3 regions of the Salmonella sp. HY31 genome follow, and region 1 is predicted to be linked to each of the others. Evidence: riboswitches for the same ligand, from Rfam matches in the RefSeq annotation. Region 1 holds a riboswitch; each other region holds the start of a gene.
The links. Region 1 has a riboswitch for thiamine pyrophosphate ahead of thiB (thiamine ABC transporter substrate binding subunit). Riboswitches for the same ligand answer to the same signal wherever they lie in the genome.
Positions count from the first base shown of each region.

Region 2: another riboswitch for thiamine pyrophosphate. It lies ahead of thiC (phosphomethylpyrimidine synthase ThiC); the one in region 1 lies ahead of thiB (thiamine ABC transporter substrate binding subunit).
Region 3: another riboswitch for thiamine pyrophosphate. It lies ahead of thiM (hydroxyethylthiazole kinase); the one in region 1 lies ahead of thiB (thiamine ABC transporter substrate binding subunit).

Region 1 is NZ_CP170479.1:981,969-991,854, reverse strand. Features, by position in the region: gene leuA (2-isopropylmalate synthase) at 65-1,636, shown strand; gene leuB (3-isopropylmalate dehydrogenase) at 1,636-2,727, shown strand; gene leuC (3-isopropylmalate dehydratase large subunit) at 2,730-4,130, shown strand; gene leuD (3-isopropylmalate dehydratase small subunit) at 4,142-4,747, shown strand; gene ACE15A_RS04605 (sugar efflux transporter) at 4,886-6,064, opposite strand; gene sgrT (glucose uptake inhibitor SgrT) at 6,183-6,305, opposite strand; gene sgrR (HTH-type transcriptional regulator SgrR) at 6,398-8,056, shown strand; TPP riboswitch at 8,103-8,202, shown strand; gene thiB (thiamine ABC transporter substrate binding subunit) at 8,234-9,217, shown strand; gene thiP (thiamine/thiamine pyrophosphate ABC transporter permease ThiP) at 9,193-9,886, shown strand, end outside.
Region 2 is NZ_CP170479.1:4,531,153-4,541,038, reverse strand. Features, by position in the region: gene thiH (2-iminoacetate synthase ThiH) at 282-1,427, opposite strand; gene thiG (thiazole synthase) at 1,424-2,194, opposite strand; gene thiS (sulfur carrier protein ThiS) at 2,196-2,396, opposite strand; gene ACE15A_RS21730 (HesA/MoeB/ThiF family protein) at 2,377-3,135, opposite strand; gene thiE (thiamine phosphate synthase) at 3,128-3,763, opposite strand; gene thiC (phosphomethylpyrimidine synthase ThiC) at 3,763-5,658, opposite strand; TPP riboswitch at 5,745-5,845, opposite strand; gene rsd (sigma D regulator) at 5,898-6,386, opposite strand; gene nudC (NAD(+) diphosphatase) at 6,479-7,252, shown strand; gene hemE (uroporphyrinogen decarboxylase) at 7,293-8,357, shown strand; gene nfi (deoxyribonuclease V) at 8,367-9,038, shown strand; gene ACE15A_RS21695 (YjaG family protein) at 9,080-9,670, shown strand; gene hupA (nucleoid-associated protein HU-alpha) at 9,857-9,886, shown strand, end outside.
Region 3 is NZ_CP170479.1:1,637,794-1,647,679, forward strand. Features, by position in the region: gene apbC (iron-sulfur cluster carrier protein ApbC) at 1-618, shown strand, start outside; gene ACE15A_RS07580 (DUF2574 family protein) at 896-1,177, shown strand; gene yehD (fimbrial protein YehD) at 1,456-1,992, shown strand; gene ACE15A_RS07590 (fimbrial assembly chaperone) at 2,051-2,731, shown strand; gene ACE15A_RS07595 (fimbrial biogenesis outer membrane usher protein) at 2,746-5,232, shown strand; gene ACE15A_RS07600 (fimbrial protein) at 5,244-6,257, shown strand; gene rcnB (Ni(II)/Co(II) efflux transporter accessory subunit RcnB) at 6,318-6,632, opposite strand; TPP riboswitch at 6,914-7,010, shown strand; gene thiM (hydroxyethylthiazole kinase) at 7,042-7,830, shown strand; gene thiD (bifunctional hydroxymethylpyrimidine kinase/phosphomethylpyrimidine kinase) at 7,827-8,627, shown strand; gene ACE15A_RS07620 (GntR family transcriptional regulator) at 8,664-9,410, shown strand; gene ACE15A_RS07625 (PfkB family carbohydrate kinase) at 9,384-9,886, opposite strand, start outside.

The DNA.
Region 1 (9,886 bases):
CCGCGCCGTTGCGCGGGTTTTTTTATGCCTGACGCAAGGCGCTCCAGGAGACAAGGACCACATCATGAGCCAGCAAGTCATTATTTTTGATACGACCTTACGCGACGGCGAACAAGCGTTACAGGCCAGCCTGAGCGCGAAAGAGAAGCTGCAGATTGCCCTGGCCCTTGAGCGCATGGGTGTTGATGTCATGGAAGTGGGCTTCCCGGTCTCTTCTCCGGGTGATTTTGAGTCCGTACAAACCATCGCGCGCACCATCAAAAATAGCCGCGTTTGCGCCCTGGCCCGTTGTGTAGAAAAAGACATCGACGTCGCGGCACAGGCGCTGAAGGTCGCCAACGCGTTTCGTATCCATACTTTTATCGCCACCTCGCCAATGCATATCGCCACCAAGCTGCGCAGTACGCTGGATGAGGTCATCGAACGCGCGGTATACATGGTTAAGCATGCGCGTAATTATACTGATGACGTGGAGTTCTCCTGCGAGGACGCTGGCCGGACGCCTGTTGACGATTTAGCGCGCGTGGTGGAAGCCGCCATAAACGCCGGCGCGAGAACCATCAACATTCCCGATACCGTGGGCTATACCATGCCGTTTGAGTTTGCGGGAATCATTTCCGGCCTGTATGAACGTGTCCCCAATATCGACAAAGCCATCATCTCTGTTCATACCCACGACGATTTAGGGATAGCGGTAGGCAACTCACTGGCGGCGATACATGCGGGCGCGCGTCAGGTCGAAGGCGCGATGAACGGTATCGGCGAACGCGCCGGTAACTGCGCGCTGGAAGAAGTCATCATGGCGATTAAAGTGCGCAAAGACATTATGAACGTGCATACCAACATCAATCACCACGAAATCTGGCGTACCAGCCAGACCGTCAGCCAGATCTGTAATATGCCAATTCCGGCCAACAAAGCCATTGTCGGCAGCGGCGCTTTCGCCCACTCTTCCGGCATCCACCAGGACGGCGTCCTCAAGAACCGCGAAAACTATGAAATCATGACGCCGGAGTCTATCGGTCTGAACCAGGTACAGCTGAATCTGACCTCCCGCTCTGGCCGCGCCGCGGTCAAACACCGCATGGAGGAGATGGGTTACAAAGACACAGACTACAACATGGATCACCTGTACGACGCGTTCCTGAAGCTGGCGGACAAAAAAGGCCAGGTGTTTGACTACGACCTGGAAGCGCTGGCGTTCATTAATAAACAGCAAGAAGAGCCAGAGCATTTCCGTCTGGACTACTTCAGCGTGCAGTCCGGCTCCCGCGATATCGCCACCGCTTCCGTGAAACTGGCCTGTGGTGAAGAGATCAAGGCCGAAGCGGCGAATGGCAATGGCCCGGTCGATGCTATCTATCAGGCGATTAACCGCATCACGGGCTACGACGTTGAGCTGGTTAAATACGACCTGAACGCCAAAGGCCAGGGCAAAGACGCGCTGGGTCAGGTCGATATCGTGGTGAACCATCATGGTCGACGCTTCCACGGCGTCGGGCTGGCGACGGATATCGTCGAATCCTCCGCCAAAGCGATGGTGCACGTGCTGAACAATATCTGGCGCGCCGCCGAAGTTGAAAAAGAATTGCAACGCAAAGCTCACAATAAAGAGAACAACAAGGAAACCGTGTAATGTCGAAGAACTATCATATTGCCGTATTGCCGGGCGACGGCATCGGCCCGGAAGTCATGGCGCAAGCCCTGAAAGTCATGGACGCGGTGCGCAGCCGTTTTGGTATGCGTATTACCACCAGCCGCTATGACGTCGGCGGTATTGCTATCGACAATCATGGTCATCCACTGCCGAAAGCCACCGTTGAAGGGTGTGAGCAGGCGGATGCCGTTCTGTTTGGCTCCGTCGGCGGCCCGAAATGGGAAAATTTGCCTCCCGAAAGCCAGCCGGAGCGCGGCGCCCTGCTGCCGCTGCGCAAACATTTCAAATTATTCAGTAACCTGCGCCCGGCGAAACTGTATCAGGGACTGGAAGCGTTTTGCCCGTTGCGCGCCGATATCGCCGCTAACGGTTTCGATATCCTGTGCGTGCGCGAGCTGACTGGCGGGATCTATTTCGGTCAGCCAAAAGGCCGCGAAGGCAGCGGTCAGTACGAAAAAGCCTTTGATACCGAAGTTTATCACCGCTTTGAGATCGAACGTATTGCCCGTATCGCCTTTGAATCGGCGCGTAAACGCCGCCGTAAAGTCACCTCTATTGATAAAGCCAACGTACTGCAAAGCTCTATTCTGTGGCGTGAGATCGTCAATGACGTCGCGAAAGCGTATCCCGACGTGGAACTGGCGCACATGTACATCGATAACGCCACCATGCAGTTGATTAAAGACCCGTCGCAGTTTGACGTACTGCTGTGCTCTAACCTGTTCGGCGACATTCTGTCCGACGAATGCGCCATGATCACCGGCTCAATGGGGATGCTGCCGTCCGCCAGCCTGAACGAGCAAGGGTTTGGTCTGTATGAACCGGCTGGCGGCTCCGCGCCGGATATCGCCGGGAAAAATATCGCCAATCCGATTGCGCAGATCCTGTCGCTGGCGTTGCTGCTGCGCTACAGCCTGGACGCCGATGAGGCGGCAACAGCCATTGAACAGGCGATCAATCGCGCATTAGAAGAAGGCATTCGCACCGGCGATTTAGCCCGGGGCGCTGCCGCGGTCAGTACCGATGAGATGGGCGATATTATCGCCCGCTATGTCGCAGAAGGGGTGTAATCATGGCGAAGACATTATACGAAAAATTATTTGATGCCCACGTGGTCTTTGAGGCGCCAAACGAAACGCCGTTGCTGTACATCGATCGCCACCTGGTACACGAAGTCACCTCACCGCAGGCGTTTGACGGTCTGCGCGCGCACCATCGTCCTGTACGTCAGCCAGAGAAAACCTTCGCCACGATGGATCACAACGTCTCGACGCAGACTAAAGACATTAACGCCTCCGGCGAAATGGCGCGTATCCAGATGCAGGAGCTGATTAAGAACTGTAACGAGTTCGGCGTTGAACTGTATGACCTGAATCACCCGTATCAGGGTATCGTCCATGTGATGGGGCCGGAACAGGGCGTCACCCTGCCGGGCATGACCATCGTCTGCGGCGACTCCCACACCGCCACCCACGGCGCGTTTGGCGCGCTGGCCTTCGGCATCGGCACTTCTGAGGTGGAACATGTACTGGCGACGCAAACCCTGAAACAGGGGCGCGCTAAAACCATGAAGATTGAAGTCACGGGCAACGCCGCGCCGGGCATTACCGCCAAAGACATCGTGCTGGCGATCATCGGCAAAACCGGCAGCGCCGGCGGTACCGGACACGTGGTTGAATTTTGCGGCGACGCGATCCGCGCGCTGAGTATGGAAGGCCGCATGACGCTGTGCAATATGGCGATTGAGATGGGTGCCAAAGCCGGTCTGGTCGCCCCGGATGAAACCACCTTCAACTACGTAAAAGGGCGTTTGCACGCGCCGAAGGGCCGCGATTTTGACGACGCCGTTGAGTACTGGAAAACGCTGAAAACCGATGACGGTGCGACCTTTGATACCGTCGTCACCCTGCGGGCGGAAGAGATCGCGCCGCAGGTGACCTGGGGCACTAATCCGGGCCAGGTGATTTCCGTCACCGACATCATCCCCGATCCCGCCTCCTTTAGCGATCCGGTTGAACGCGCCAGCGCTGAAAAAGCGCTGGCTTATATGGGCTTACAGCCGGGCGTACCGTTAACGGACGTTGCTATCGATAAAGTCTTTATCGGCTCTTGTACCAATTCACGCATTGAAGATTTGCGCGCGGCGGCGGCAGTCGCCAAAGGCCGTAAAGTCGCGCCGGGCGTACAGGCGCTGGTGGTTCCCGGCTCCGGCCCGGTCAAAGCGCAGGCGGAAGCAGAAGGGCTGGATAAAATATTTATCGAAGCCGGTTTTGAGTGGCGTCTGCCGGGCTGCTCGATGTGCCTGGCGATGAATAACGATCGTCTGAATCCGGGCGAACGTTGCGCCTCGACCAGCAACCGCAATTTTGAAGGTCGTCAGGGCCGTGGCGGGCGCACCCATCTGGTCAGCCCGGCGATGGCCGCCGCGGCTGCCGTCACGGGCCGTTTTGCCGATATTCGCAGCATCAAATAAGGAGAACAATCATGGCAGAAAAATTTATCCAACATACAGGCCTGGTTGTCCCACTGGATGCCGCCAACGTCGATACTGACGCCATTATCCCCAAGCAGTTTTTGCAGAAGGTAACGCGTACCGGTTTTGGCGCGCACCTCTTTAACGACTGGCGTTTTCTGGACGAACAGGGTCAGCAGCCTAATCCGGCATTCGTCCTGAACTTCCCGGAATATCAAGGCGCGTCTATTCTGCTGGCGCGGGAAAACTTCGGCTGCGGCTCGTCGCGCGAACATGCCCCGTGGGCGCTGACCGACTACGGTTTTAAAGTGGTGATCGCGCCGAGCTTCGCCGACATTTTCTACGGCAATAGCTTTAACAACCAACTGCTGCCGGTGAAGTTAAACGAAGAAGAGGTGAACGAGCTGTTTGCGCTGGTGCAGGCTAATCCGGGGATTCATTTTGAGGTGGATCTGGCAGCGCAGGTCGTGAAAGCCGGCGACAAACGTTATCCCTTTGAGATCGACGCCTTCCGCCGCCACTGTATGATGAACGGTCTGGACAGCATTGGGCTGACGCTGCAACACGAAGATGCGATTGCCGCCTACGAAAATAAACAACCGGCGTTTATGCGGTAATCCTTGACGCCTTACCTGGCCTACAGGTTATGCAATATCACCAGGTTGCCACTATATCCTGTAGGCCTGATAAGCGTAGTGCCATCAGGCTTCGGGGTGGTCATCGGTCGCTAACGCCAGGGGATATTCCGGCATTTTTTATACGTCTTTTACTCGCCCGGTCATGACCAGCGTGACCACAGAAATCGCCGCAATCACCCAGTAAACGGCAAAATGGCCGAAGCTTTGCGCCACCGCGCCCTGAATCACGCCCGCCAGAATAACGCCCGTTGAAATGCTATTGGTGAAAAGCGTCGTGGCAGCCCCTGCCCTGCCTGGCATCAAATCCTGAAACCACAGCATTCCAATCCCGGCGACAATGCCAATAAATACCGCATTAAAAAGTTGCAACAACAGCAGCGCCGTCCGGCTGTGAAAAAAGAGCAAACCGACATAAAACAGCACGCCCGCCGCCACGGCGGCAATCATCATCCGCCGCTTGCCAAAGCGCTTCACATAAAAACCGGCCAGAATCATTGCCGGAATCTCCAGCCCTGCCGCCGTGCCCATCAATACGCCGGCCAGTTTATCCGACAGACCCAGCTCAACGCTTATCCATAGCGGCATATCAATGATGTACATGGTATTGCAGGTCCACATCAATGTGGAGGCGATAAACAACATACGCACATTTCTATCCTGCCAGCCGTTTATCTGAGCGAGCGGCGCATCGACCGGTTGTTCGACGCGTGCCACCGAAGGCAGCATCAGGGCAATCAGAACCAGGCTGACGGCAAAAATAACGGCGGCAATAGAGAACATGACGGTGAATCCGTAATTCAGCGCCAGCATAAAGGCCAGCGGCGGGCCGATCACCCACGCCAGCGAAAGCTGGGCGCGCATCACCGAACTAAACATCACCACTTCGCGCGCCGAACTATCGGCATACTCCCGCGCCAGCGCAAACAGTTGCGGCATGGCGGTATTGGCCAGCGACGCCAGCAGTACGCCGCAGGTAATTAAGGTTAAATAATGACGATTAAAAGCAAACAATAACGCGTTGCCGATCGCCATCAGACAGCAAAACATAATCAGCTTACGGCGATCGCCGCGGCTATCTGAGCGTTTCGCCAGCGCCAGACTGACCCCAATCCCGGCAATGGCGTTGACGGTATAAAATAGCCCCACCCAAAACGGCTGCGCGCCCACTTCGCGACTAAGAAACAGGCTTAACGTCGGCGCCTGAAGCGCGCCAGCGACGCCCATCATAAAAGCGACCAGCATAAACGCCGCATAAATCCCGTTGAGACGCCGTCCCATCGTCGTAATCCAGAGCATAGTAAGTCCTTTAAGCGCAGCCGAAATAAAAAAAGCCAGCAGGTATTATCTGCTGGCGGGTGATTTTAGGCTATAGCCTACACCAATACTCAGTCACACATGATGTCTGCAATTGGCTTCAATCGGTCGCCTCCCACTGCATCAGTTCTGCGAGCATTTTTAAGCGTTGCGGCGCGCTCAGGCAAACCAGCCAGGACGTTTTTTCCGTCGCGGCAAAATATCTCAACCAGAACTGGTACATAGCGACCTCTTCCTCTTGCTTCATCGAAAGGTATTATTGGCCTAATATAGGGATAATAAAATTGCTGAGTTTTTCATCGGAGTTCCCCTTTTATGCCCTCAGGTCGCCTGCAACAACAATTTATCCGTCTCTGGCAATGTTGTGACGGTAAAACGCAAGACACCACGCTTAATGAGCTGGCGGATCTGCTGAACTGTTCCCGTCGCCATATGCGTACGCTGCTAAATACGATGCAGGCGCGCGGCTGGCTAACATGGGAAGCGGAGGTTGGACGCGGAAAGCGTTCGCGTCTGACGTTCCTGTATACCGGACTGGCGCTACAACAGCAGCGAGCGGAAGACCTACTGGAACAAGATCGAATCGATCAACTGGTACAACTGGTTGGCGATAAAAGCGCCGTCAGGCAAATGCTGATTTCCCATCTGGGACGCAGCTTCCGCCAGGGGCGGCATATTCTGCGGGTTCTTTACTATCGCCCGATGCACAATCTCCTGCCGGGAACCGCATTACGTCGCTCGGAAACCCATATTGCCCGGCAGATTTTCAGTTCGCTCACGCGGGTAAATGAGGAAAACGGGGAACTGGAAGCGGACATTGCGCACCACTGGCAGCAAATTTCCCCTTTACTGTGGCGCTTCTACCTGCGCCCCGGCATTCATTTTCATCATGGTCGCGAACTGGAGATGGAAGATGTCATCGCCTCGCTGACGCGTATCAATACGCTTCCGCTTTACTCGCACATTACAAAGATAGACTCCCCTACCGCGTGGACGCTGGATATTCATCTTTCCCAGCCGGATCGATGGTTGCCGTGGCTGCTGGGCCAGGTCCCGGCGATGGTTTTGCCACGGGAGTGGGAAACGCTGACTAATTTCGCCAGCCACCCTATCGGCACCGGGCCTTATGCCGTGCGGCGTAATACGCCAAACCAGCTCAAGATACTCGCCTTTGATGACTACTTCGGCTATCGGGCGTTGATAGACGAAGTGAACGTCTGGGTACTGCCGGATATCAGTGAAGAACCGGCCTGCGGCTTGATGCTGGAAGGGCCGATACAAGGTGGTGAAAAAGCGATAGAAAGCCGTCTGGAAGAGGGGTGCTATTATCTGCTATTCGACGCCAGAACGCCGCGCGGCGCGCATCCACAGGTCAGAGAATGGGTGAGCCATGTCCTCTCCCCCACCAATTTACTCTATCATGCCGATGAGCCACTACAGCAGCTCTGGTTCCCTGCCTATGGGCTTTTACCGCGCTGGCATCACGCCCATCCAGGCCCAGGCGAAAAACCCGCCGGGCTGGAAACCCTCACGCTGACCTTCTATCGCGAACACATTGAGCACCGGGTTATCGCCCGTATTATGAGCGCGCTTCTGGCTGAGCATCAGGTGCATCTGCATATTCAGGAGATCGACTACGATCAATGGCACGCCGGCGAGATCGAAAGCGATATCTGGCTCAATAGCGCTAACTTTACTCTGCCGCTGGATTTCTCGTTGTTCGCGCACCTGTGCGAAGTACCGCTCTTGCAGAACTGTATTCCGCGCGACTGGCAGGGCGACGCCGCGCAGTGGCGCGCTGGCGAAATGAACCTGGCAAACTGGTGCCAGCAACTGCTGGCCAGCAAAGCGATTGTGCCGCTGATCCACCACTGGCTGATTATCCAGGGACAGCGCAGTATGCGCGGGCTGCGTATGAATACCCTCGGCTGGTTCGATTTTAAATCGGCGTGGTTTGCGCCGCCAGATCCTTAACGCCAGCTCTTGATTGCTGCCCGGCAACAAAATCACTACACTAACGCCGAACTCAACGGGGTGCCGCGCCCGTGCGTGCGCTGAGAAAATACCCGTCGAACCTGATCCGGATAATGCCGGCGAAGGGATTTGAGGCTACCTCTCAAGTCCTTTGCCACTCTTTAACTGAGGTGCAAAGTGTTAAAAAAATATCTTCCGCTTTTACTCCTGTGCGCGGCGCCTGCCTTCGCCAAACCCATTCTCACCGTCTATACCTACGACTCGTTCGCCGCCGACTGGGGGCCAGGCCCGGCGGTGAAAAAAGCGTTTGAAGCCGACTGTAACTGCGAGCTAAAACTGGTGGCGCTGGAGGATGGCGTTTCGCTGCTCAACCGCCTGCGGATGGAGGGGAAGAACAGCAAAGCCGATGTGGTGTTGGGGCTGGACAACAATCTGCTGGAAGCGGCTACGCAAACTAAACTCTTTGCTAAAAGCGGCGTGGCGAATGAGGCGGTCAAGGTGCCCGGCGGCTGGAAAAACGACACATTTGTTCCGTTCGATTACGGCTATTTCGCCTTTGTCTACGATAAAAGCAAGCTGAAAAATCCGCCGAAAAGCCTGAAAGAACTGGTCGAGAGCGATCAAAAATGGCGGGTGATTTATCAGGACCCGCGTACCAGTACGCCAGGGCTGGGGCTATTACTGTGGATGCACAAAGTCTATGGCGATAACGCGCCGCAGGCCTGGCAAAAACTGGCGGCCAAAACGGTCACGGTGACGAAAGGCTGGAGCGAAGCCTACGGTTTATTTCTGAAAGGTGAAAGCGATTTGGTGCTCAGTTACACCACCTCGCCGGCATATCACATTATTGAAGAGAAGAAGGACAATTACGCCGCCGCGAACTTCAGCGAAGGTCATTACTTACAGGTAGAAGTAGCGGCGCGTACCGTCGCCAGTAAGCAGCCGGAACTGGCGGAGAAATTCCTCAAATTTATGGTTTCTCCAGCGTTTCAGAACGCCATACCAACCGGCAACTGGATGTACCCGGTAGCGGACGTCGCCTTACCGGCAGGGTTTGAATCATTGGTAAAACCCGCCACAACGCTGGAATTCACGCCGCAGCAGGTTGCAGCACAACGCCAGGCATGGATTAGCGAATGGCAACGCGCCGTCAGCCGTTAATTCCCGGCTGGCTAATTCCGGGGCTGTGCGCCGCCGCGCTGATGATAACCGTCGCTCTGGCGGCCTTTCTGGCGCTTTGGCTGAGCACGCCGTCGGGCGCATGGTCGACAATCTGGCGGGATAGCTACCTGTGGCATGTGGTGAGCTTCTCATTCTGGCAGGCGTTTCTGTCCGCGGTGCTGTCTGTGGTCCCGGCGGTTTTTCTCGCCCGCGCGCTTTATCGACGCCGTTTTCCTGGACGTCTGGCACTGCTGCGTCTGTGCGCCATGACGCTGATTCTGCCGGTACTGGTTGCCGTGTTCGGCATTCTTAGCGTGTATGGCCGCCAGGGCTGGCTGGCCTCGCTGTGGCAGATGCTGGGGCTTCAGTGGACATTCTCCCCCTACGGCTTGCAGGGCATTTTACTGGCGCACGTCTTTTTTAATCTGCCAATGGCGAGCCGCTTGTTGCTGCAATCTTTGGAAAGCATTCCCGGCGAGCAGCGCCAGCTCGCCGCCCAGCTCGGTATGCGCGGCTGGCATTTTTTCCGTTTTGTCGAATGGCCGTGGCTGCGCCGCCAAATTCCGCCCGTCGCGGCGCTGATTTTTATGCTCTGCTTCGCCAGTTTTGCGACGGTCCTGTCACTCGGCGGCGGCCCGCAGGCCACCACTATCGAACTGGCTATCTATC
Region 2 (9,886 bases), 1.3 Mb from region 1:
CTGGAGGAACCGTAGGTCGGGTAAGCGTAGCGACTCCCGACAGTAAAACCCGCTTCGGCGGGTTTTTTTACGCCTGATGAATACGTTTGTCATTTGTAAACCGCTATCCGGCAGCTAAGGCCTGTGCCGCTGGCAAGCTTGTAAGGGCAGGGCGAAAATGAGGAAGAAGCCTTTCGCCCTGGTCAGCTTCCGTTGCTGACCATGACACCATAAAAAAACGGGAGACTGGTAACAATCTCCCGTTTTGGCTTTTACGTCGCGTCACGAAAAAAATAACGTGATTACTGGTTCCTGCAAGTTGCCTGCGAGCCACGTCCCAAAAAGCTCTCCCAGTCTTTCCACACGGGCTGTAACCCTTGCGCCGTTAGCGCGTCGGCAACGGCCTCGGGTCGGCGATCGTCATGCGGCGCAAATTGCTCAAGTTCAGGATGGTTATCCGCATATCCCCCCGGCTGCGTTTTCGAAAAGGCGCTGACGTTATTGATCGCCAGTGGTATGACATGGTCGCGGAACCTCGGAGACTCGCGGGTGGAGAGTGATAATTCAATTTCCGGCGCCAGTAGCCGGAAAGCGCAAATCGTTTGCACCAGTTGCTTTTCATCCATCAAAGACGCGGGTTCCACACCGCCAGTACACGGGCGCAGACGCGGGAAGGAAACAGAATAGCGACTCTGCCAGTAGTGTTTCTGCATCCACAGCACATGTTCAGCTAGCATATAGCAATCCACCCGCCAGTTGTCCGACAGACCAATTAGCGCGCCAAGACCGATTTTGTCGATACCTGCCCGGCCTAACCGATCCGGCGTTTCCAGCCGCCAGAAAAAGTCCTGTTTCTTTCCCTTCAGGTGATGCTGTGCATAGATTGCCTCATGATAAGTCTCCTGATAAACCATCACGCCATCGATCCCCAGCGTTTTGAGCTCCGCGTAGTTTTCTTGCGACAAGGGCTGAACTTCCATCTGTAACGATGAAAACTGGCGGCGAATAGCCGGTAAATGACGGCGAAAATAGTCCATTCCTACTTTGGCCTGATGTTCCCCGGTCACCAGTAGAAGGTGCTCAAAGCCCAGTTTACGGATAGCGTCGCACTCCCTTTGAATATCTGGCTCATCCAGCGTTTTACGCTTAATGCGATTGCTCATCGAAAAACCGCAGTAGGTACAGTCATTGGCGCACAGGTTCGAGAGATAGAGCGGAACATAAAAGCTGACGGTATTGCCGAAACGCTGGCGGGTAAGCTTTTGCGCGCGCTGCGCCAGCGGCTCCAGGTAATCAGCGGCGGCGGGGGAGAGTAACGCCATCATATCCTCGCGGTTGAGGTGTGAAGCATTCAACGCCCGCGCCACATCGGCGGCAGTTTTGCTGTTGATGCGTAGCCGGATATCGTCCCATTCCAGTTGTCGCCAGCGGTCGGTGAACGATTTCATACCGACGCCTCCAGGAAGCCGGTGAGCGGGCTGGTGGCGCTGGCATAGATGCTGCGATTACCCGGTACAGCCAGGCGAGCCAGTACGCCTGCTTCTACCGCCAGACGGAAAGCATTGGCCATCATTACCGGGTCATCCGCCACGGCAATCGCCGTGTTGACCAGCACCGCATCTGCGCCTATTTCCAGCGCCTGCGTGGCATGGCTGGGTACGCCGATACCCGCGTCCACGACCACCGGGACAGTAGCCTGCTGGATAATAATCTCCAGCATCGCGCGGGTTTCCAGCCCCTGATTGGATCCAATCGGCGCGCCAAGCGGCATCACTGCCGCGCAGCCAACTTCTTCCAGCCGTTTACACAATACCGGGTCTGCGCCGCAGTAGGGCAACACCACGAACCCCTGTTTTACCAGCTCCCCGGCGGCTTTCAGCGTTTCAATCGGGTCTGGCAACAGCCAGCGGGCATCGGGATGAATCTCCAGCTTTAGCCAGTGCGTCCCCAGCGCTTCGCGCGCCAGTTGGGCAGCGAAGATCGCCTCTTCGGCGGTTTTCGCCCCTGAAGTATTGGGTAACAGCGTCACACCAGCCTCGAGAAGCGGCGCCAGGATGGCATCATTTGGCTTACGTAAATCGACGCGCTTCATTGCCAGCGTCACCAGTTGGCTGCCGGAGGCGCGGATGGCGTCGACCATTAGCTGTGCAGAAGCAAATTTCCCGGTGCCGGTGAACAGATGTGAATCAAACGTTTTATCGGCAATACGTAACATCTCAACCTCCTGCTATAACGTGAAAAAGCAGGATCTGGTCGCCTTCCTGCACGATATGTTGCCGCCACCGCTCGCGTGGCAGAATCTGTTGATTTAGCGCCAGCGCTGCGCCCGGTTTAAGCTGATTGAGTTGCGTGAGCAGCTCACTGACGGTTTGTCCCTCTGCGCACTGCATCGGTTCATCATTGAACTGAATCTGCATGTTGCCCTCCACAGACCGGGCAGTCGCTGGCGCGATGCAGCGCCAGGCTGCGCCACTGGCTGGTTTTACCGTCAAACAGGCGCAGCTCGCCGCTCGGCGTTTCCATCCCACTGAGGAATTTGATTGCCTCCAGCGCCTGCAAGGCGCCCATGACGCCAACGACGGGACCGACGATACCTGCGGTACGGCAGTTGCGCTCTGGCTCCACATCGTCTGACCACAGGCAACGGTAACAGCCTTGCTCCCACGGTGGCGTCAGTATCATCAACTGGCCGCCAAAGCCGACGGCGCTGGCGGTAATTAATGGTGTATTCAGTGCCACGCAGGCGACGTTGATCTCCTGACGGGTCGCCATGTTGTCGGTACAGTCGAGCACGACGTCGGCACGCGCTACCGCGTTCTTAAGCACATCGCCAGTCAGACGCTGTTTCAATACGATCAGCTCGCTGCCGGGGTTGAGCCGCGCCAGCCGTAGCTTCGCCGCCTGCGCCTTCGGGTGGGCGATATCGTCGGTGGTGAACAGAATTTGCCGCTGGAGATTGCTCAAGTGAACATCGTCATCGTCCGCCAGCGTCAGCGTACCAACGCCTGCGCCCGCCAGATAGAGTGCCGCAGGCGAACCCAATCCGCCTAAGCCGACAATCAATACATGACTATTGAGCAACTTTTGCTGGCCTTCAATCGCAATATCGCCGAGCAGGATCTGGCGGCTATAGCGCATAAAATCATGGTCATTCATCGCCGACTCCTGCGATTGCAAGTAACTGTTGCGTAGCGGCGCGCCAGTCGGCGGCCTGGGTGATGGCGCTGACCACGGCAATACTGCCGACGCCGGTCGCCAGCACCGCAGGGGCGCGTTCCACACTGATACCGCCAATCGCCACGGTGGGGTAATCCGCCAGACGTTCAATATGCCGCGCCAACTGTTTCAGTCCCTGCGGGGCGGAAGGCATCTGCTTGGTTTGCGTCGGGAAGACGTGGCCGAGGGCGATGTAGGAAGGACGAGCGGCGAGCGCTATGTCGATTTCCATATCATCATGCGTTGAGACGCCCAGGCGTAAACCGGCGGCCCGAATGGCGCTCAGGTCGGTGATCTCCAGGTCTTCCTGACCCAGATGCACGCCCCAGGCGTTGTGCTTAATCGCCAGACGCCAGTAATCGTTGATAAACAGACGGGCATTGTAACGACGCCCAAGCGCAATGGCCGCGACCACATCCGCTTCGACGTCGTCATCGCGCTTGTCTTTGATGCGAAGCTGGATGGTGCGTACGCCCGCCGCCAGCAGGCGCTCAACCCACGTTACACTATCGACCACCGGATAGAGACCTAAGCGGAAAGGGACGGGGGGAAAGTTAGGCTGGTACATTACGCTTCCTCCCGCTTCAGATAGATTTCGCCACCTTTAGCGCGGAAGCTCTCCGACATATCGGCCATTCCCACTTCGATAGTTTGCGCGGCGGCATAGTCGCGCACTTCCTGGCTGATTTTCATTGAGCAGAATTTTGGCCCGCACATCGAGCAGAAGTGCGCCACTTTGCCGGATTCTTGCGGTAGGGTTTCGTCGTGCCAGGCGCGGGCGGTGAACGGGTCGAGCGCCAGGTTAAACTGATCTTCCCAGCGGAATTCAAAACGCGCTTTCGACATCGCGTTATCGCGGATCTGCGCGCCTGGGTGGCCTTTCGCCAGGTCGGCGGCATGGGCGGCAATCTTATAGGCGATCAGCCCCTGCTTAACGTCTTCTTTGTTCGGCAGACCGAGGTGCTCTTTCGGCGTGACGTAGCACAACATCGCGCAGCCAAACCAGCCGATCATCGCCGCGCCAATGCCGGAGGTGAAGTGGTCATAACCCGGCGCGATATCGGTGGTCAGCGGCCCTAAGGTATAAAACGGCGCTTCATGGCAGTGCTCCAGCTCTTCGGTCATATTGCGGCGGATCATCTGCATCGGAACATGTCCCGGGCCTTCAATCATTACCTGTACGTCGTATTCCCAGGCGATTTTGGTCAGCTCGCCCAGCGTATGCAGTTCGGCAAACTGCGCGTCGTCATTGGCGTCCTGAATGGAACCCGGTCGCAGCCCGTCGCCCAGCGAGAGTGAGACGTCATAGGCGGCGCAGATTTCACAAATCTCGCGGAAGTGCTCATACAAGAAGTTCTCTCTGTGATGAGAAAGACACCACTTCGCCATGATCGAGCCGCCGCGCGAGACAATGCCGGTCAGGCGTCTGGCGGTCATCGGCACGTAGCGCAGCAGTACACCGGCGTGAATAGTGAAATAGTCTACCCCTTGTTCCGCCTGTTCCAGCAGAGTATCGCGGAAGGCTTCCCAGGTAAGATCCTCGGCGATCCCGTTGACCTTCTCCAGCGCCTGGTAGATCGGCACGGTGCCGATTGGCACCGGGCTATTACGCAGGAGCCACTCACGGGTTTCGTGTATATAGCGCCCGGTGGAGAGATCCATCACCGTATCCGCCCCCCAGCGCGTCGACCACACCAGTTTTTCGACCTCTTCTTCGATGGAGGAGGTCACCGCCGAGTTGCCGATATTGGCGTTGACCTTCACCAGGAAGTTGCGGCCAATAATCATCGGTTCCGATTCCGGATGATTGATGTTAGCGGGGATGATGGCGCGTCCGGCGGCGACTTCATCGCGCACAAACTCCGGGGTGATGTTTTCCGGCAGGCGCGCGCCGAAGCTTTCTCCGGGATGCTGGTGGCGCAGCACTTCACTGCGGATACGCTCCCGGCCCATGTTTTCACGGATGGCGATAAACGCCATTTCCGGCGTCACGATCCCGTTACGGGCATAATGAAGTTGCGTCACGCGGTGTCCGGCTTTGGCGCGTTTTGGCGTTAACAGACCGGTAAAGCGCAATGCGTCAAGCCCTTCATCCGTCAGACGTTCGCGGGTATAGGCAGAACTGCGGTCAGAAAGCGTTTCTACATCAGCCCGCGCTTCAATCCACGGCTGGCGTAGCTTTGCCAGACCCTGCTGGATGTTGATGGCGATATCCTGATCACCGTACGGGCCGGAGGTGTCATACACTGGAATCGCTTCATTTTCTTCATACTGCGGGTGGTCTTTCGTTCCGCTAATCAATGTCGGGCTAAGCTGAATTTCGCGCATCGGTACGCGAATATCATGCTGCGAACCGGTAACGTAGATGCGTTTCGAGTTGGGAAACGCGGTGCCTTCCAGCGTATCGATAAAATGCTGGGCTTTAGCGCGCTGCTCGCGGCGGGTTAATTTTGTTGTAGACATAGCTCATTCCAAAAAATTAAGGACGTGGCTTGTCAGACGACGGATGGAGTAATGGATGTGCGCCGCCCGTAAAGGCAGCAGCATAAAGCAGAATTACTCTTGTTCCCTTCGCAGGTATTAACCTGATCAGGTTCCGCGGATCCCGAATTAACGGTCTCAGCCAAAAATGGCACTCCGACAAGATGGCATCCCCTCATAAGAGGGGGAAGTTTGTAACCTACCTGTTAACGGCGTAAAACTCAAGCGGGACGTTTTACTCTGGCGCCGTCGTGCATTGCGTCAAATACCAGCATAATCAGCTTGTCTTCCAGCACAAAGCGGGCTTCCAGCGCCTCGCCGATATCTGACAGAGCCTGTTGAAATTCGAGACAATTATCGTGATCGATGGCAGTTTCCAGGCTGGAATCGTAATAATCCATAATGCGCTGCGTATTATCTTCCAGCAGCGGCCAGATTTTTGCCGCATGTAAAAGCTGACCGTTTCCTTCCAATTTATGGAGAATACGTTCATAAATACTGAAGTGCCCGGCGGAAAGGTAATCGACCAGGCTCTGACAAAAATCATCCAGCGCTTTTTCATTCAGCCGCATGTACGATTCTTTGCCAGGCTTAATGCCAACCAGATTGTAGTAAGCCACGAGCAGGTGCTTACGTACATGTAGCCAGCGATCGACCAGTTTGTTGCTTCCGCCAACGCGCTCCGTCAGGTTTTCCAGCTGGTTTAGCATGATTGTCTCCGCAAGTTAGATAAAGGCTGTGCGCCATAAATGTAAAAATATTGTTAACAACATGCCAGTGAAGCAAAGGTAGTGCAAGAGCTATGGATCGTATAATTGAAAAATTAGAGAGTGGCTGGTGGATCGTCAGCCATGAACAAAAATTATGGTTGCCGTATGGGGAATTACCACACGGGCTGGCGGCAAATTTCGATCTTGTGGGGCAGCGCGCACTCCGGATAGGTGAATGGCAAGGCGAGCCCGTCTGGCTGGTGTTACAGCATCGGCGTCATGATATGGGATCGGTACGCCAGGTTATCGATCAGGATGCAGGGCTGTTCCAACTGGCGGGACGCGGCGTACAGCTGGCGGAGTTTTATCGCTCGCATAAATTTTGCGGCTATTGCGGGCACCCTATGCACCCCAGTAAAACCGAATGGGCGATGCTGTGCAGCCATTGCCGCGAGCGTTACTACCCGCAAATCGCCCCCTGCATTATTGTTGCCATTCGCCGTGAGGATTCTATTCTGCTTGCCCGGCATGTTCGCCACCGTAACGGCGTGCATACGGTACTGGCCGGGTTTGTTGAAGTAGGCGAAACCTTAGAACAGGCGGTAGCGCGCGAGGTGATGGAGGAGAGCGGGATTAAGGTGAAAAATCTGCGCTATGTGACTTCCCAGCCGTGGCCTTTTCCGCAGTCGCTGATGACCGCTTTCATGGCGGAGTATGACAGCGGCGAGATTGTCATCGACCCGAAAGAGCTGTTGGAAGCAAATTGGTACCGTTATGACGATCTTCCTCTACTGCCGCCGCCGGGCACCGTCGCACGCCGTTTAATCGAAGATACGGTGGCAATGTGTCGGGCTGAATACGACTGACATGTTACACTGGGCGCATCAACGCTAAAGGAATGTAAAAATGACCGAACTCAAAAACGATCGTTATCTACGTGCGCTGCTGCGCCAGCCCGTTGATGTTACGCCAGTGTGGATGATGCGCCAGGCAGGCCGTTATCTACCGGAGTATAAAGCCACTCGCGCGCAGGCGGGCGATTTTATGTCGCTGTGCAAAAATGCCGAACTGGCCTGCGAGGTCACTTTACAGCCGCTGCGCCGTTATCCGCTTGATGCGGCGATCCTTTTCTCGGATATCCTGACGATTCCGGACGCAATGGGACTGGGGCTCTATTTTGAAGCCGGGGAAGGCCCGCGCTTTACGGCTCCTGTCACCTGTAAAACCGATGTCGATAAGCTGCCCATTCCCGATCCGGAGGATGAACTGGGCTACGTGATGAATGCGGTACGCACGATTCGCCGCGAACTAAAAGGCGAGGTTCCGCTGATCGGCTTTTCCGGCAGTCCGTGGACGCTGGCGACCTATATGGTGGAAGGCGGCAGCAGCAAAGCCTTCACGGTGATTAAAAAGATGATGTACGCTGACCCGCAGGCGTTGCATCTGCTGCTGGATAAGTTGGCGAAAAGCGTCACGCTGTACCTCAACGCGCAAATCAAAGCTGGCGCGCAGTCGGTGATGATTTTCGATACCTGGGGCGGCGTGCTAACCGGCCACGATTACCAGCAATTCTCCCTGTACTACATGCATAAAATCGTGGATGGCCTGCTGCGTGAAAACGACGGGCGTCGGGTACCGGTGACGCTGTTCACCAAAGGCGGCGGTCAATGGCTGGAAGCGATGGCGGAAACCGGCTGCGACGCGCTGGGCCTTGACTGGACAACCGATATTGCCGATGCGCGTCGCCGTGTGGGTCATAAGGTCGCTCTGCAAGGCAATATGGACCCCTCAATGCTTTATGCGCCGCCAGCCCGTATCGAAGACGAAGTCGCGACTATACTTTCTGGTTTCGGTCAGGGAGAAGGGCACGTCTTTAACCTCGGACATGGCATCCATCAGGATGTGCCGCCAGAACATGCTGGCGCATTTGTGGAGGCGGTGCACCGACTTTCTGCGCAGTATCACAACTAAGGAGTTAGTATGGATCTCGCGTCGCTACGCGCTCAACAGATAGAACTTGCTTCATCGGTTTGCCGCGAGGATCGGTTGGACAAAGATCCGCCGGCGTTTATCGGCGGGGCGGACGTCGGTTTTGAGCAGGGCGGCGAGGTGACGCGGGCGGCGATGGTATTGCTGAAATACCCGTCGCTTGAGCTGGTAGAGTACAAGGTGGCGCGTATCGCCACCACCATGCCGTATATCCCCGGCTTTCTCTCTTTTCGTGAATATCCTGCGCTGCTGGCAGCGTGGGAACAACTCTCGCAAAAGCCCGATTTGCTGTTTGTAGATGGTCACGGTATTTCGCATCCGCGTCGGCTTGGCGTCGCCAGCCATTTTGGACTGTTGGTGGACGTGCCAACTATCGGCGTGGCGAAAAAACGGCTATGCGGTAAATTTGAACCGCTTTCCGCTGAACCTGGCGCGCTTAGCGCCTTAATGGATAAAGGCGAGCAACTGGCATGGGTATGGCGCAGCAAGGCGCGCTGTAATCCGCTGTTTATCGCGACAGGGCACCGGGTCAGTACTGACAGCGCGCTGGCGTGGGTACAACGCTGTATGAAAGGGTATCGCCTGCCGGAGCCGACGCGTTGGGCGGATGCCGTCGCTTCCGGGCGTCCGGCGTTTGTTCGTTGGCAAGAAATTCAGCGCTGATTCAGGTAAACTGCCGCTAATTTCCGATTCGAGATTCCATCATGTTACAAAACCCGATTCATTTGCGTCTGGAGCGGCTGGAAAGCTGGCAGCACGTTACTTTTATGGCCTGCTTGTGCGAGCGCATGTACCCGAACTACGCCATGTTTTGCAAGCAGACGGAATTCGGCGACGGACAGATCTACCGTCGCATTCTGGATCTGATCTGGGAAACCCTGACGGTGAAAGATGCGAAGGTCAATTTCGACAGCCAACTGGAGAAGTTTGAGGAGGCAATTCCGGCGGCTGACGACTATGATCTGTACGGCGTTTACCCGGCGATTGATGCCTGCGTCGCATTAAGCGAATTAATGCATTCTCGTCTTAGCGGCGAAACGCTGGAACACGCTATTGAGGTTAGTAAGACTTCCATTACTACGGTAGCGATGTTGGAAATGACTCAGGCTGGTCGGGAAATGACCGATGATGAGCTCAAAACGAACTCTGCCGTTGAACAGGAATGGGATATTCAGTGGGAAATATTCCGACTTTTAGCCGACTGCGAAGAACGCGATATTGAACTGATAAAAGGGCTCAGGGCAGACCTGCGCGAGGCTGGCGAGAGCAATATCGGTATAAATTTTCAGCAATGACACCAGAAAACGTGATTTAACGCCTGATTTGTCGTGCCATAAGGCTTCCCTTCTGCCCCCCGTCTGGTCTACATTTGGGAGGCGAAAAAAAGTGGCTATCGGTGCGTGTATGCAGGAGAGTGCTTTTCTGGCATTTCCGTCGCACTCGATGCTTAGCAAGCGATAAACACATTGTAAGGATAACTTATGAACAAGACTCAACTGATTGATGTAATT
Region 3 (9,886 bases), 660 kb from region 1:
CCAGACGGTACGCATATGGCACCGATTATGTCTCACGGCCTGGCGACCAACTCGATCGGCTATCTGGTGACTGACGATAACGCGATGGTATGGCGCGGCCCAATGGCCAGTAAGGCGCTGATGCAGATGTTGCAGGAGACGCTGTGGCCGGATCTGGATTATCTGGTACTGGATATGCCGCCGGGAACCGGGGATATTCAGTTAACGCTGGCGCAGAACATTCCTGTTACCGGCGCGGTCGTGGTCACTACGCCACAGGATATCGCGCTGATCGACGCCAAAAAAGGTATCGTGATGTTCGAGAAGGTGGAAGTGCCAGTGCTCGGCATTGTGGAAAATATGAGTATGCATATTTGTAGCAACTGCGGCCATCACGAACCGATCTTCGGCACGGGCGGCGCGCAGAAGTTGGCGGAGAAATACCACACTCAGCTTCTGGGACAGATGCCGCTGCATATCAGTCTGCGCGAAGATCTCGATCGCGGTACGCCGACGGTGGTTAGCCGTCCGGAGAGCGAGTTTACCGCGCTCTATCGCGAACTGGCCGATCGCGTCGCGGCGCAGCTTTACTGGCAGGGGGAAGTGATTCCGGGTGAAATCGCCTTCCGCGCGGTGTAAGCACTCTAACGTATTCCAAAGAGAATATGACATTCACTGCATTAATATATATTGATGCGGTGAATGCATTAAATAAATAATAGCGCTCGTATTGTTAATTCCTGCTAAAACAGGCAGGCGTTTATCTGAAATAATCGACAAAAACATTATTTGAATTGATCATATCTATCCTACTGATTTATTTTTTCAATTGGTTTTAAGGTGCCGATACGTCCATACTGCTTATCAGGACGGCCTGCATATTGTATGACGTTCATCAGAGGAACAATTACTCACTATGAAAAAATATTTGCTGATGGGAATTATAGTCTCGGCTTATGGAATAAGCGTCCCTGTTTTTGCTTCCGATACCGCAGCATTAACCATCAGTGGAAAAGTGACCGCGCCGACGTGCAGCACGGAAGTGGTTAACGCGCAGTTGCAGCAGCGTTGCGGCAACACCATCCACGTTTCAACACTGCAACCACCCGCCGCCACACCGGTGAGAGGTGTGACGACGCAGCTATACACAGTGCCCGGTGATAACGACCGCCAGATTATTGTTAGTCGTTACGACTAATCTATATTAATACTGCTTGCCCACATCATTAATATCAATGATGTGGGTTTTTTTATTTATATTATTTATATTTAAGAGCAGTAAATTTCGGAAATTAATAAGTTTACAAAATAATGATAAGCAATAATTATTTGTTGCGATTATATTACAATCTGTAAATTGCTTTAAATCAATAAAACATCGCGTTTACATTGCGGTAACTTCCCATCTATGAGAATTTTCTTCGCAAGGGTTAATAACTCTTAACAAATAGAAATTACTTCATTAAGGAAGAGATTATGAAACGTTTACTTATTGCTGCTTCTGTATTGTCTGCTATATTTATGAGCGCTGGGGTTTTCGCTGCTGATTCTGACCAGGGTGAATTAATTATTACCGGTAAGGTTGTGGGAACTACCTGTAAATTTACCGGGGAGACTACCGCCACTATTGGTATGAACCAGATTGGTGTTGATCGCTTAAATGGACTAAATGCTGGTGATGTTTATGAAGGATATTCAAATAAAACCACCGCGCCGCTGACGGTTGAATGTACCGGGGATAAAGCACCACGTATTACTTTTTCCAGCTCACAATTTGATAGTACGCGTAACTTTATTACCCGTAATACGGCATCGGCTAACGGCGCTGGTTTTGTAGTCTACTATGGTGAGGGCTTTACTCAGCGGGTTAATCCTGATGATGGCATTGAGTTAACAAAGACAGCAGATAATAAATATACATTGAATTTTAGCGCGCGTTATGCAAAACAAGGCACCACTGTTACCGCTGGCGATGTCGCCTCCTCGCTGACCATGACCGTTGTTACTGATTAATCTCTCGCTTATCGGCGGCTACGGCCGCCAATTTTTTTCGATAACAAGGATAATTATAATGAAAAAACTAGTCGCATTATTGCTGGCCGGTTCGGTCATGCCCGCGTGGGGAGGTATCTATATTTATGGCACTCGTATTATTTATCCGGCGCAGAAAAAAGAGATTACTGTACAATTAATGAATGAAGGCAGCCGCAGTTCGCTGGTGCAGTCGTGGATAGATGACGGCGACACCAGCCTACCGCCGGAAAAAATTCAGGTGCCTTTCGTCATAACGCCGCCGGTTGCGAGGGTTGGTGGTGGGTCCGGTCAACAGTTGAAAATTAAACAGTTGGCGAATAGCCTGCCGAAAGATCGTGAAAGCCTGTTTTTTCTTAACGTCCTGGATATTCCGCCTAACCCAGCGGAGTCTGAAAGTCAGAACATCATTAAATTCGCTATGCAGAATCGCATTAAATTTATTTATCGCCCACAAGGTATCACTGGTGTAGGTAAAAATAGTTTTTCGTATCTGCATATCAGGTATACCAGCGGTAGTATTACTATCAAAAACAATTCAGCCAACTGGATAACTATTCCTGACGTAACAGGTAATTCAAAAATTAATAAAGAAACACTATTACTGGCACCCTGGTCGGATAAAACGGTTACTACCGCCACTGTTGTTAATTATTATAAAGTCACCCTTATTGATGATCATGGTAACTATTTGAGTGAAAAAATAAAAACTGGAAAATAGCTCAAGGACTGATTATGTCAAAGATAAACTCCATTACGCTGGCCATATTGTCAGTGTTGGTAACTTCATCCGTATGGGCGGAAGAAGAAACGTTTGATACCCACTTTATGATTGGTGGATTAAATGGCGAAAAGATTTCCCGTTATCAGATTGATGGCGATAAGCCCATGCCCGGCATGTATGAAATGGATGTTTATCTGAATAATCAGTGGCGCGGTCATTACGAAATCAATATTAAAGCCGATCCGGACGCGACATGCTTAACCTGGGCGCAGTTACAGCAAATTGGTATTCGTACCGACAATATTAAAGCAGATAAAAATGTGGATTGCGTACCGCTGCGTGCGGCGGTACAGGGCGGCAGCATTGACTATGATATCGGGCAGTTTATGCTGAATTTACGCGTACCGCAGGCATATGTGAATGAATATGAGCCAGGTTATATGCCGCCTGAAACCTGGGATCGTGGGATTAACGCTTTTTATACCTCTTATTATGCCAGCCAGTATTACAGTAACTATAAACATGGCGGCGATGATAAAAGCAGCTATGTGAGCCTGAATAGCGGATTAAACCTGCTGAGTTGGCAACTGCATTCCAATGCCAACTATACAAAAAGCAACGAGGGTAGCGGCCAGTGGAAAAGTAACACCCTGTATTTGGAACGCGGCATTCCGCAGATTCTCGGCACGCTGCGCGCCGGAGATATGTATACCGGGTCGGACATCTTTGACGCCGTGCGTTTTCGCGGCGTGCGTATCTGGCGCGATATGCAAATGCTACCAAACTCGAAACAGAGCTTTACGCCGGTAGTGCGTGGGATTGCTCAGAGCAACGCGCTGGTATCTATTGAACAAAATGGTTTTATTATTTATCAGAAAGAGGTCCCTCCCGGTCCATTCGCTATTGATGATTTGCAGCTTGCTGGCGGCGGCGCGGATTTGGATGTTAGCGTAAAAGAAGCTGACGGTTCAGTATCACATTATCTGGTACCTTATTCATCGGTACCGAATATGTTGCAAGCGGGCGTGTCGAAATATGATTTTGCTGCGGGACGTAGTCATATCGAAGGCGCGAGTAATCAGTCTGATTTTATACAAGGTAGCTACCAGTACGGTCTGAATAATTTGCTGACGATATATGGCGGGACAATGTTGTCGGATAATTACTCTGCATTTGTACTCGGTACTGGCTGGAATACGCTGATTGGCGCGGTATCGGTAGACGCCACGCGCTCGCATAGCGAACAGGATAATGGTGATGTTTTTGATGGGCAGAGTTTTCAGGTAGAGTGGAATAAATATGTTGCGCAGACCGGAACGCAGTTTGCTTTGGCAGCCTGGCGTTATTCGTCACGGGATTATCGAACCTTTAACGATCACGTATGGGCGAATAATAAAAATAATTACCAGCGCGATGAAAATGATGTGTATGACATTGCCGACTATTATCAGAACGATTTTGGTCGGAAGAACAGTTTTTCACTTAATATCAATCAGGCATTACCTGCCAACTGGGGATTTCTGGCGGTCAGCGGCCTGTGGCGCGATTATTGGGGACGCAGCGGAACCGGTAAAGATTATCAATTAAGTTATTCAAACTCCTGGCAACGTATTAGCTATACCTTATCCGTTAGCCAGACATATGATGAGGATCACCATGAGGATAAGCGTTTTAACCTGTATATCTCGATTCCGTTCTCATGGGGCGACGGTATTTCTACCCCGCGGCGCGATCTGTTCGTTTCTAACTCAACAACGTTCGATGATGACGGTTATCAATCGAATAACACCAGTTTAAGCGGCGTGGCGGGGAACCGCGATCAGTTTAGCTATGGCGCTAATCTGAGCCACCAGCGACAGGGTAGTGAGACAACAGCGGGCGGCAGTCTGGTCTGGCGTGCGCCGATAGCGACGGTGGGCGGCAGTTACAGCCAGTCGAATAAATACCAGCAGGCCAGCGGCAATATTCAGGGCGGTATCGTGGCGTGGTCCGACGGCGTGGCGCTGGCTCCCCGGTTGTCGGATACTTTTGCCATTGTTAACGCGCCGGGACTGCAGGGTGCAGCGGTGCAGGGCCATCGGTACTTAACCACGGACAGCAAAGGCTACGCTATTTATGACAGCTTAACGCCGTATCGCGAAAATATGCTGATGCTGGATCTTTCCAACAGTGATAGCGATGTTGCGTTATTGGGCAACCGCAAGGGTGCAGTGCCTTATCGTGGCGCGGTGGTACTGGCGGAATTTGAGACCGATCGACGTAAACCCTGGTACTTCCTCGCCCGGCGTCCGGATGGTTCTCCTTTATCGTTCGGCTATGAGGTAGAAGATAACGCGGGTAATAACGTCGGCCTCGTAGGTCAGGGTAGTCGGTTATTTATTCGCACCAATGATATTCCCGCGTCGGTACGTGTCGCGGTGAATAAACAGCAGAGGCAGTTCTGTACCATCACCTTTGAGAAGGTGATTAATGAGAATAAAGTCTATATTTGCCGATAAGGGATGCGTTTATGAAAAAATATGGGTTTTTGTTTTTACTATTAATCCCGCTGTTGGGACAAGCAAAATGTACGCCGAAAGGAACTACGAGCGCAACGCAACCTATTACATTGGATTTAACAACGGGATCAACAACGGTAAATTTTAATCCCAATTTACAAGGATCATTTGACTGCAATACGACAGGCGATAAAATGTACTATGCGACAAGTTTACAAGACTATATCGTTGAAATAAAAGATAGTGCCAGTAGTCAGTCAATTTTTATCAAACTGACACTTGAAAGTTCAGATTTTCCTGTTAATACAGGCAGTGATAGAATTGCCTCAGTTAAAAATTATTCGGTAGATGATACTCTGAATAATAAACAAATGACCCTTAAAGCATCGTACGTAGCCGCAATGTCATATAGTTCAGATAATGGCGAGAAAGTATACGGTAATTCGTTCAGCTTATCTAAGCCTGCGGTTAATTTTTTATCTAATAATTCATGTAACTCAAATATTTTGGCGTGGATAGTGTGTTCTGCCCTGCGGTTGTTTAGCAATGATAATGCCTACTCCCAATATTTGACGTTTACCGTCAAACACAAGCCCACCACCTGTCGTTTTTCACAGCCTACATATGAAATAAAAATGCCGGATACGACGTTAAGTGAGATTTTGTCCGGCAATAACAGTAAAACGGGATCGACAAATCTGGTACTCAATTGCGACGGGGTTTATAATGTTACCACCAACCCGGTCAGTTTTAACGTGGCGCGCGGCGACTGGAACGACAACGGAACGATACTGAAAAACACGATAATCAATGGCGCCCAAGGCGTTGGTTTCCAGATTTATAACGGCACCGCCGCCACGCCGTTAAAACGGGGTGATGCTCTGATGAGCAGGTTAACGAAAATGGCGACAATCAATGATCAGTATACTTTCCCCATTACCGCGAGATACGTGCGTATAACAGGGGAAGCACTACAGCCTGGCGAAGTCCAAAGCAAAGTTATATTTGCCGTATCCTATGACTAATTAGCGTAATGATGATTTCCCCTGTTTCACGTACTTTCGTCAAGAAAGTACGTGCTTTTTTTACCGATGATAAAAAATCTCGCCGTCATAGGCTTTGATGATTTTTCCATCGGCATCGTTAATCAGCACATACGCGCCGCCCATATAGGTCCAGTGGGTACCGGCATCCGGCGCGGGCAGATTACGTAATTTCCACTGTTTAATATTGTACTCATCGGTGCGGTACATCTGCGGAACGGTATCACCGGGCTTGAAGTGTGTGAAGTCGGCAATAAAACTCTTTAACTCATATTGATCAATGCCCGTTGTCGCGGGGGCGGCCCATGCAAAACTGGTTGCAAGCAACAGCGCGCAAGGCAGCAACTTACTTTTCATACTTTTACCCTCCACATATGCGGGTCAGTTAACGTCGTGTGTATCATTTCTGCTGGTGGTGCATCTGACAAGCGCTATTTTGTTATCTCACGCCCCTTTTCGTAAAAAGTGTAAACGAAAGCGTCGTGCAGCAACATATCCGGCAGCAAGTTTGCCAGAACCGAATAGGTTTTGAGAACTATCTGATAACACTGAAATTATCATCCGCCACTGGCTGTAAATTTACATTGCCTGGCGCAGACAGTATGCTTAATAGCGAAACCCCGCTTAACACGGCGGGGCTTCACGACTCGGGGTGCCCTTCTTTATGAAGGCTGAGAAATACCCGTACCACCTGATCTGGATAATGCCAGCGTAGGGAAGTCTGACACTGCTCGTGTCCCTTCTTCACGCGGGCAGGAGCTGAACCATGCAGCCTGACCTGCACTGCCGTACGCTTGCGGCACATACGTTAAAACACTTTCGCGTGCTCTCCCCGCTTACGCACTGTATGACGAATGACGTCGTACAAACGTTTACCGCCAATACGCTGCTGGCGCTGGGCGCGTCACCCGCTATGGTGATTGATCCTGCCGAGGCCAGACCGTTTGCCGCCATCGCCAACGCCTTGCTGGTTAATGTCGGAACATTAACCGCCTCACGTGCTGACGCGATGCGTGCGGCGGTAGAAAGCGCTTATGATGCCAAAACGCCGTGGACGCTCGACCCTGTCGCGGTGGGCGCGCTGGAATTCCGTCGGCGATTTTGCCTGGAGCTCTTGTCCCTGCGCCCGGCGGCAATACGCGGCAATGCCTCGGAAATCCTGGCGTTAGCCGGCATGGCGCTGGGCGGACGCGGCGTAGATACCACCGAAGCGGCGTTGGCCGCACTGCCTGCGGCGCAGGCGCTGGCGCGTCAGATAGACTGCATTGTTGTGGTCACCGGCGAGGTAGATTACGTCACTAACGGTCAGCGCACGCTGAGCATTCCCGGCGGCGATCCGTTAATGACTCGCATTGTAGGCACCGGCTGCGCGTTGTCGGCGGTCGTTGCCGCCAGTTGCGCGTTACCGGGCGCCGCGCTGGACAATGTCGCGTCGGCCTGCTGCTGGATGAAACTGGCAGGCCAGGCCGCGGCAGTGCGTAGCGAGGGACCGGGCAGCTTCATCCCGGCTTTTCTTGATGCGCTATATCATCTGGATGTGGAGGCGCGCCAATGAAGAGAATTAACGCGCTGACGATTGCTGGCACCGATCCCAGCGGCGGGGCCGGTATCCAGGCGGATCTCAAGACCTTTTCCGCGCTGGGCGCATATGGCTGTTCGGTCATTACCGCGCTGGTGGCGCAAAATACCTGTGGCGTACAGTCGGTGTACCGGATAGATCCGGACTTTGTCGCCGCTCAACTTGATTCCGTGTTCAGCGATGTGCGCATTGATACCACGAAAATCGGGATGCTGGCGGAAACCGATATTGTCGAGGTCGTGGCGGAACGACTACAGCGTCATCATGTACGTAATGTGGTGCTGGATACGGTGATGCTGGCGAAAAGCGGCGATCCGCTGCTCTCGCCCTCCGCGGTAGAAACATTACGCGTCCGGCTGTTGCCGCAGGTATCGCTGATTACGCCTAATTTGCCGGAAGCCGCAGCGTTGCTGAATGCACCCCATGCGCGTACGGAACAGGAGATGCTGGCGCAGGGGCGGGCATTACTGGCGATGGGGTGTGAGGCGGTATTGATGAAAGGCGGGCATTTAGAGGATGCGCAAAGCCCGGACTGGCTCTTTACCCGTGAGGGCGAGCAGCGTTTTAGCGCGCCGCGTGTGAGTACCAAAAATACGCATGGGACGGGCTGTACGCTGTCGGCGGCGCTGGCGGCGTTACGGCCCCGGCATTGCAGTTGGGGAGAGACGGTAAACGAGGCGAAGGCATGGCTTTCGGCGGCGCTGGCTCAGGCGGATACGCTGGAAGTGGGGAAGGGCATTGGTCCGGTACATCATTTCCACGCGTGGTGGTAGTATACTGCCTACAGACCCGTCGTCAGGAAAAGATAAATGGAACAAGCGCATACCCGGCTCATCGCGCAACTGAATGAACGAATTTCAGCGGCGGATAATACGCCGCTATACATGAAATTCGCCCAGACGGTAAAGGATGCCGTTCGCAGCGGTATTCTTGAGCACGGTAATATTTTGCCTGGCGAACGCGATCTCAGCCAGCTTACCGGCGTTTCGCGTATCACGGTACGGAAAGCGATGCAGGCGCTGGAAGAAGAGGGGGTCGTCACGCGCGCCCGCGGCTACGGTACGCAAATCAATAATATCTTTGAGTATTCCCTGAAAGAGGCGCGGGGATTTTCTCAGCAGGTTGTCTTGCGCGGTAAAAAACCGGATACGCTATGGGTTAACAAACGCGTGGTAAGTTGTCCGGATGAGGTCGCTCAGCATCTGGCGATCCCCACAGGCAGCGACGTCTTTTTACTCAAACGTATTCGTTATGTTGATGAGGACGCGGTATCGATTGAAGAGTCCTGGGTGCCCGCGCATCTGATTCATGATGTCGACGCGATTGGCATTTCTCTGTATGACTATTTTCGTCGCCAGCACATTTACCCTCAGCGTACCCGATCTCGCGTCAGCGCCCGGATGCCGGATGATGAGTTTCAGTCGCATATTCAAATGGATGGTAAAGTGCCGGTGCTGGTGATTAAGCAGGTGGCGTTCGATCAGCAGCAGCGGCCTATTGAATACAGCATCAGTTATTGTCGTAGCGACCTATACGTTTTTGTGTGCGAGGAGTAGCGCCTCGCGCGTGGGCGCGCAGTCGCCGCCGCGATGCCTGACCACCCAGCTTGCCACCGCATTTCCCAGCAGTACGGCATCCGCGAGCGACCAGCCTGACGCCAGTCCTGCCAGTACGCCGCCAGCATGGCTGTCGCCCGCGCCGATGGTATCCACCACGGTAGCCGGAAACGCTGGCACAAAGCCGGAAGATTGCGCGCTAAAATACCACGCTCCGTCTTTATCGTGGCGCACTACCAGCGGCGCGGAAAAGCGTTTTACCCATGCCTCGCCGAAAGGGCGTGTACCGGTCGCGAACCCGACGCGTTCCGCGGCGATGATTGCCTCCTGGCGATTGAGGGAGACGATGGGCCGGCAGGCCATAATGCGCGCCATTGTATCGTCTGTAATATCACCGATTCGTGGGCCAAAATCGATAAAAGGCGTTACATCGTCGACGGTTTCCAGCCACTGGATCAGTTGTTCGCCACAGGACG